2 regions of the Rahnella sp. PD12R genome follow, and region 2 is predicted to be linked to the other one. Evidence: predicted binding sites of a transcription regulator. Region 2 holds the regulator's gene; the other holds the start of a gene.
What was found. Region 2 encodes PurR, which represses purine synthesis genes. Its sites were predicted from a motif close to CANGCAAACGTTTGCNTG; they were not measured.

Region 1 (4,216 bases), on a different contig from region 2:
GCGTCAGCGGGCTGGCGCTCGGTGCGCTGCTGACGGGCGGCGGTTTTCTCAGCGTGGTTCAGCTGGCGTTACAGTACAGCCGCGAGCTGGCGCCCAATCACAGCCGGTATATGGCCGGGTTGCTGACCACAGGATACGCGGTCGGGCAGTTGTTCGGGCCAGTGCTGTCGGCAATATCCACCGCGCTGACGCATCATCTGGAACCGGCGCTGTATGTCGCGCTGGCCGGTTTTGTGATTGCGGGTGCGCTGGTGGTCCGGGATAACCGGTAACTTGTCGCTTTTTCATCCATCAGGCAAGCAATCACTGGATTCTGAATCCGCTCTCCACTACAGTAAGCCACCTCACTTTGGCGTGATCTGCGTCAAAGTGATTACACCTGCCGGAGAAGAATGAATGCCAACCCCAATCCTGAGTAAAGAAGCCATTTTGGTCCATGAGGCGTTGTTAGCCCGTGGTCTGGAAACCCCTCTGCGTGAAGCCCTGCCGATCGACAACGAAACGCGCAAACAGCGGATCCAGGAACATATGACTGGCATCATGCAATTGCTCAATCTGGATCTCTCCGATGACAGTCTGGTGGAAACGCCGCGTCGTATCGCGAAGATGTACGTTGATGAAATTTTCTCCGGACTGGATTACGCGAACTTCCCGAAAATCACTGTCATCGAAAACAAGATGAAAGTGGATGAGATGGTGACGGTGCGTGATATCACCCTGACCAGCACCTGCGAACACCATTTCGTGACCATCGACGGGAAAGCCACCGTGGCGTATCTGCCAAAAGATACCGTGATCGGTTTGTCGAAAATCAACCGCATCGTGCAGTTCTTCTCGCAGCGTCCGCAGGTTCAGGAACGTCTGACCCAGCAGATTCTGGTGGCGTTACAGACGCTGCTCGGCACGCCAAACGTGGCCGTGTCGATTGATGCCGTGCATTATTGCGTGAAAGCCCGTGGCGTGCGTGATGCAACCAGCGCAACGACCACCACCTCTCTGGGCGGTTTGTTCAAGTCCAGCCAGAATACACGTCAGGAATTCCTGCGTACCGTCCGCCATTCCTGATCCCAAAGTACGCATGAGGAGACCCGAATCACTGACTTGTGTCAGCGCATCGGGCTCTCCTCGCGACAACTTCATTTACCTGAATAGTGGCCTCTGTCATTCTCTTCACTTATTCTTAAAATCCAAATAATCCTCAAAAGGAATTTCCGGGTGCGCTCACGTATTGCCACGCTCGATTTTGCCCGTGGCCTGGCCATTTTTGGCATTCTTCTGCTCAACATCAGCGCGTTCGGCTTACCGAAGGCCGCCTATCTGAATCCGGCCTATGCCGGTCTTCCTTCTGCTTCTGACGCCTGGACCTGGGCGGTGCTCGACGCCGTTGCGCAGGGTAAATTTCTGATGATGTTTGCCATGCTGTTTGGCGGCGGTTTGTATTTGCTGCTGCCGCGCGGCAAACACTGGATCCAGTCGCGTCTTTCGATTTTATTGTTGTGCGGCCTGATCCACGCCACATTGTTGTGGGACGGCGATATTTTGCTGTCCTACGGGCTGATTGGCCTGGTGTGCTGGCGCATGGTGAGGGAAGGGCGCAGCAGCCAGTCGCTGGTGTCGACCGGGATTATTTTGTATCTCATCGGCGTCGCGGTGCTGGCGATTCTGGGCGTGATTTCTTCGCCCAAAGCAGGGAGTTTCTGGCTGCCGGGACCGGCTGAAATTCAGTATGAGCAATACTGGCGGCTGAAAGGCGGCTGGGAAGCCATTCAGAACCGGCTGGATCTCCTGTCTTCAAGTTTGCTGGCGATTGGTGCGCAATACGGCTGGGAACTGGCGGGCGCTATGTTAATCGGCTCGGGGCTGATGCGCAGCGGTTGGCTGAAAGGCGAATTCAGCGAACGGCATTACCGCAAAGTGGCGGCGGTGCTGTTACCGCTTTCATTGCTGATACAAATTCCGGCGATTTACCTGCAATGGAAGAGTGGCTGGGACTACCGCTGGAGCGGCTTTTTGTTGCAGGTTCCGCGTGAAATTGGCTCTCTGATGCAGGCAGTCAGCTATCTGGCGCTGTGTTATGGCTTCTGGTCGGTAATTTCGCGCTGGCGGCTGGTTCACTGGATTTCTCAGGTTGGCCGCATGGCGCTGACCAATTACCTGTTACAGACGCTGATTTGCACCACATTCTTCAATTTCTTCGGCTTCTTCCTGCACTTCGACCGGCTGCAACTGCTGGCGCTGGTGCCGCTGGTGTGGGCGTGTAACCTGCTGGTGACGCTGCTGTGGCTGCGTTATTTCCGTCAGGGGCCGCTGGAATGGTTATGGCGAACGCTGACCATTAAAGCCTCGGGCGTTGAGGTGAAAACAGCCTGAGGTAAGCGCAGATCTATCACCCTAAATTATAGATTTGAGATGAACGTTGCAGAATTGTATGTAAACGTTTTCTTTCCTGTGACGTGATTCACGCAGGCGGTTTCGCAAAATGTTTAGGATAGCGGTCGTGCCAGTCTGACGACCACTACACTAAAAAAGGAAACGCCATGAGCACTTCACCTCGCTTCTCTTTGTCTGCATTTTTTACCTCCTGGGTTAATCATTTCCGTATTCCTCCGTACCACTCTCTGGCTGATGACGGAGCGACAAATGGTCACAATTCGTGATGTCGCCCGTCTGGCGGGCGTGTCTGTCGCCACTGTTTCCCGTGTTCTGAACAATCCGTCTATCGCCAGCAAAGAAGCCCGCGAGCAGGTTCTGCAGGCCGTCGCCACGCTGGGATACCGGCCTAACGCCAACGCACAGGCGCTGGCAACGCAAACCAGCGACACCATCGGCGTGGTCGTAATGGACGTGTCAGATCCCTTTTTTGGCGCGCTGGTGAAAGCGGTGGATACCGTCGCTCAGCAGCATCAGAAATACGTTCTGATAGGTAACAGCTATCATATTGCCGAAAAAGAAAGGCATGCCATTGAAGTATTGATTCGCCAGCGCTGTAACGCACTCATCGTGCATTCCAAGGCGCTCGGTGATGACGAGCTTTCACGCTTTATGGATCAGGTTTCCGGTATGGTGCTGATTAACCGCGTTATTCCGGGCTACGAGCATCGCTGCGTGTGGCTCAATAACGTCAGCGGGGCAGAAATGGCCACGCGTCTGTTGCTGTCTCAGGGACATCAGCGCATCGGCTATATCGGATCGAGCCACGGCATTGAAGATGATTTGCAGCGCTATCAGGGTTATCTGCAGGCTATGACGCAGGCACATCATTCTGCTGTTGCACCCCCTGCGGCCTGGCGTGCGCAAAGTTCGCCAGATTTGCAGGGCGGAGAAGCGGCGATGGTCGAACTCCTCGGGCGCAATCTGCATCTGAGCGCAGTCTTCACGTATAACGATTCGATGGCGGCGGGGGCGATGGCCGTGTTGAAAGAAAACGGAATTAACATTCCTGACGATTTCTCACTGGTGGGTTTTGACGATATCCCGATTGCCCGGTACACCAGCCCGAAAATGACGACGGTGCGTTACCCGATTGTCTCAATGGCGACGCTCGCCACCGAGCTGGCATTAAAAGGCGCGGCAGAACAGTTAGCTACGGGCGTTTCGCATTGTTTTATGCCGACGCTGGTCAGACGCCATTCTGTGGCGCCGTGGCAAAATGTGGCACCCGTCACTTATTGATCAAATAACGCGATGTAACCGTTTTCAATCTGTGAGAACTTTCACAGTTTATTAACATCGCGGCCTTTATGATGCATTCGTTTTCAACATGATTCACTTTGTGTCCGGCGTTACCGGACTGGTTTCACAGCGAGTCAGGACGTTATAAGTCAAGGATGGCAGGCACCCACAATCATGACGTGGAGCTGTACTGCTCCCGCAGGGATTTCCGGTGCCAAATTCTGTAACACCCTACATAACCGGAGATACAAATGAATAAAAAGGTTTTCACACTGGCTACTCTGGCTGCGAGCATGATGTTTGGTTTTGCCGCACACGCTGCTGATACTAAAATCGGTGTCACCATCTATAAATACGATGACAACTTCATGTCCGAAGTCCGCAAAGCCATCGAGAAAGATGCGAAAGCTTCTCCAGATGTGCAACTGCTGATGAATGACTCGCAAAACAGCCAGTCCACCCAGAACGACCAGGTTGACGTCATGCTGGCGAAAGGGGTTAAAGCCCTGGCCATTAACCTGGTTGACCCGGCTGCTGCCCCGGT
Region 2 (4,216 bases):
GCTGCTCTTTACCCAGCTGTTTCTGAATATGGCTCATGCGTCGCCACAGACTCGTGTCGCGGCCGACCAGCGAAAGAGTCATGTTAACCAGGTCACGCCTGAAGAACGCCGAAAGCGAAAAACGGCAGCCGCGAAAACCAGCAAGAAAACCAAAGTCGCGCCGGTTTCAGAACCTAAAACTCAGGAAAAAAATTCGAAGAAGAAAGTCAAAAGCACTGAACTGGTTAAGCGAAAGACGTCTTCTGAAAAAACAGTAAAAACGACGCGGGCCGAGAGTAAAAAAGAAAAAACACTCAAGACAACACGGGCCGAGGCGAAAGCAGGGAAGCAAACGAAAACCCGCTCTCTCGCTAAAAACAGCAGTGAAAAGGCCAGTAAAAAAGAAGCGTATGGCCGCCACCGCAAAGGCAAAAAGTTACGTGAAGAAGACAGTAAACCGATAACGCTCAGCGCCACACACAAGAAACGTTATCAGCACGCACAACAAACTGCGATGACCAAACTGATGCACCAGGTCGGCAAACCTTACCGCTGGGGCGGAACGTCACCGAATACAGGTTTCGACTGCAGCGGACTGGTTTACTACGCATACAAAGATTTGATCCGCATTAAAATGCCCCGCACAGCGAATGAAATGTACCACTTGCGCGATGCGGCTCCGGTCAAACGGGGTGAATTAGAATCCGGCGATCTGGTTTTCTTCCGGATTAATAACCGAGGCGCCGCAGACCATGTCGGTGTTTACGTAGGAAACGGGAAGTTTATCCAGTCACCGCGCACCGGCGAAGACATTAAGATCACCTCACTGGGTGACGATTACTGGCAAGATCATTATGTAGGCGCACGTCGGGTAATGACCCCTAAGACGATCCGATAATAAACAATTCGTTAAGTCTGAAGTTTCGCTAATCAGCCATTGAATAGCATTTAACGAAGAGTTTCTGCAGGGAAGAGTATCGGCGGAACGGGTGACTGCGTAAAATTGAAAAGGGCGATTCCTGTTATAGGTAATCGCCCTTTTTTATTGCGGCTTTCACGCAAATCAGTTCATCACTGCGGTGAAGCTGAAAGCAATAATCACGAGCAAAGCGCAGACCGTAGTGATCAAAGAAAATTTCAGGTTGCTGTCCATCAAACCCCCTTACGGATCAAATTGTGGCGTTCGTTTAGCCACACTAAATGTGTGCCAACGCATTTTCTCACAATTCGCATTTAAAATCTTGTGCTGAATGACAACAGGTTCATGACAATTTTACTTCCACTTTCCTGCATTATAAGTGAAAATTGTCGGTTACCACGCCTGTGTGCCGGTCGATTTCACCCGAGAGCATTTCACGCCTCACTCTGAAGAATCCACCCAACGATTTCACTGCCCTTTTCGAAGTCAGCAGTTAAATCCACGCAAGCAAACGATTAACATAATGCTAACGTGCTGAAACACGTGAGCACAGGAGTCATTTTTTACATGGCAACGATTAAAGATGTCGCAAAGCGCGCTGGCGTTTCCACCACAACCGTGTCGCACGTCATCAATAAAACCCGTTTCGTCGCCGAAGAAACCCGAGCCGCGGTTCTCCTTGCAATCAAAGAGTTACACTATTCTCCCAGCGCCGTGGCACGCAGCCTGAAGGTCAATAACACTAAAACTATCGGCCTGCTGGCAACGTCCAGTGAAGCGCCCTACTTCGCCGAAGTGATTGAGGCCGTGGAAAACAGCTGTTTCTCAAAAGGCTATACGCTGATTTTGTGTAACTCGCACAATAATCTGGAGAAGCAACAGGCCTACCTGCAAATGCTGGCGCAAAAGCGCGTCGACGGTTTACTGGTGATGTGCGCGGAATATCCGGACGAATTGCTGAACATGCTTGAAGAATACCGCTCCATCCCGATGGTTGTGATGGACTGGGGCGAAGCGCGTAAGAATTTCACCGACAGCATTATCGATAACGCGTTCGAAGGCGGTTATATGGCCGGACGTTATCTGATTGAACGTGGTCATCGTGATATCGGCGTGATCCCGGGGCAGCTGGCGCGAAACACCGGCGGCGGCCGTTTCCAGGGCTTCGTGAAAGCACTGACGGAAGCCAATATTCCTCTTCGTGAAGAATGGGTCGTTCAGGGCGACTTTGAGCCGGAATCGGGCTATCAGGCCATGCACAAAATTCTGATGCAGAAAAACCGTCCGACGGCCGTATTCTGTGGCGGCGACGTGATGGCAATGGGCGCAATTTGTGCCGCCGATGAACTGGGCCTGCGCGTACCGCAGGATATTTCCGTGATTGGCTATGACAACGTGCGTAATGCGCGCTATTTCTCGCCGGCACTGACGACAGTTCATCAGCCAAAAGAACGTCTGGGCGAAATGGCATTTACCATGCTGCTGGACAGAATTATCAGCAAACGCGAAGAGTCGCAGACCATTGAAGTGCATCCGAAACTGGTTGAGCGCCGTTCCGTGGCCGACGGCCCGTACCGCGATTACCGCCGTTAACTTTCATTAAACGCCTGTGCCGCAGGCGTTTTTTTTGTCAGTCGCGCAACCATTCCCGGTTCATCGTTTCCGTATCGCCCATGTATTCCAGCAGCCACGCCAGCGAAGGCGACGGATTGCTCTGATCCCACGTCAGGCAGCACGGGCTGTCCGGAAATGTATTTTCCAGCGACAGAACCTGCAATTTCTGCTGTTCAATCCAGGGCGTCACGCGGTGAACCGGCATCATGCCTACGCATAAACCTTCATTCAGACATTCCAGCGCACACGTCCAGTCGGGAACCACCAGCCGCCGCTGGTTATCCAGCGTCCAGGTATCGCGTTTCGGCAATGTCCGCGATGTATCTTCCAGGCAAAGCGCCGGATAAGGCCGTAACTGATCGTCACTCAGTGTTCCCGACGTCTGCGCCAGCGGATGTTGTGCGCTGACCACACAATGCCAGTCCATAAAACCCATATCGCGGAAATTGAACCGTCCTCCGACGGGGATCGCCCGCGTCGCGCCGATGGCGACATCCGCCCGCCCGTCTACCAGCGCGTCCCAGACACCGTTAAAGACTTCAGAATGAATGATGAGTTCGGTATCCGGGAAATGGCGATAGAAATCCAGCACCAGCCGCCGCGTCCGCGCGGGTCTAACGATACGGTCAACGGCCACCCGTAATTCTCCGCGCCAGCCGTTGGCGACCTGCTGACACTGGCGGCGGGTCGCTATCATTTTTTTTGTCAGAACGCGTGCTTCATCGACAAAAACTTTACCGGCAGGAGTCAGAACAACGTCGCGGTGTCTGCGTTCAAACAACGGAACAGCCAGCCACTGTTCAAGCTGACGAACGGTGTAGCTGATGGCAGAAGGAACCCGGTGCAAGTCCTGCGCAGCAGCGCTGAAACTGCCTGTTCGGGCGACAGCATCGACCACTTCAAGAGCATATTCTGACCACATCGTTTAGCCTTCAATATTTTTGATAGCAGATTGCAAATATTAGCGTTTCACAAGCCTGTTATCAAAGCGTTAAACTCCGCATCCGATACGATTTCCGCGTCAAATCATCTGCAATAAATAAATTAAAGAGACAATAATGAAACCCTCACTTGGATTTATGCTCTATCTTGCCGGGCTGAGCATGCTTGGCTTTTTAGCGACAGATATGTACCTTCCGGCCTTCAGTGCAATGCAAACCAGCCTGATGACCAGCCCGGGGATGATCAGTGCCAGCCTGAGTATTTTCCTTGGCGGATTTGCCATCGGCCAGCTGTTGTGGGGGCCACTGTCCGACAAGATTGGCCGCAAACCGGTATTGCTGATTGGCTTGGCGCTCTTTGTTGTCGGTTGTCTGGGCGTGCTGTGGGTTGAGAATGTCCGCGCCCTGCTGGCTCTGCGTTTTCTGCAAGCTGTCGGCGTCTGCGCCGCCGCCGTCACCTGGCAGGCGCTGGTGGTGGATCGCTTTTCTGCCGATGTTGCTAAAAAAACCTTTGCCAGCATCATGCCGCTGGTTGCGCTTTCCCCTGCTCTGGCACCTTTACTGGGCGCCTGGGTTCTCAACCATTTTGACTGGGAAGCGATTTTCGTTCTGCTGACCGCTGTGGCAGCTATCTTACTTATCACCACGTTCACACTGCGTGAAAATGCGCCAAAGGCTCATGCTCCTGCTGATAAAGCCGGTTTCGCAAAGCTTCTCGCTTCGCGGGTTTACAGCGGTAACGTGATGATTTATGCCGCCTGCT

Region 1: a site for PurR is predicted at 2,460-2,477, ahead of galS (HTH-type transcriptional regulator GalS). Genes of this name have one in related genera too.

Annotation. Positions count from the first base shown of each region.
Region 1 covers NZ_JAHTMS010000001.1:377,006-381,221, reverse strand. The annotation lists gene KWG64_RS01835 (YbfB/YjiJ family MFS transporter) at 1-272, shown strand, start outside; gene folE (GTP cyclohydrolase I FolE) at 397-1,065, shown strand; gene yeiB (DUF418 domain-containing protein YeiB) at 1,216-2,370, shown strand; gene galS (HTH-type transcriptional regulator GalS) at 2,641-3,672, shown strand; gene mglB (galactose/glucose ABC transporter substrate-binding protein MglB) at 3,924-4,216, shown strand, end outside.
Region 2 covers NZ_JAHTMS010000011.1:46,302-50,517, reverse strand. The annotation lists gene KWG64_RS19920 (C40 family peptidase) at 1-877, shown strand, start outside; gene KWG64_RS25910 (YnhF family membrane protein) at 1,043-1,132, opposite strand; gene purR (HTH-type transcriptional repressor PurR) at 1,466-2,491, shown strand; gene punR (DNA-binding transcriptional activator PunR) at 2,529-3,434, opposite strand; gene punC (purine nucleoside transporter PunC) at 3,571-4,216, shown strand, end outside.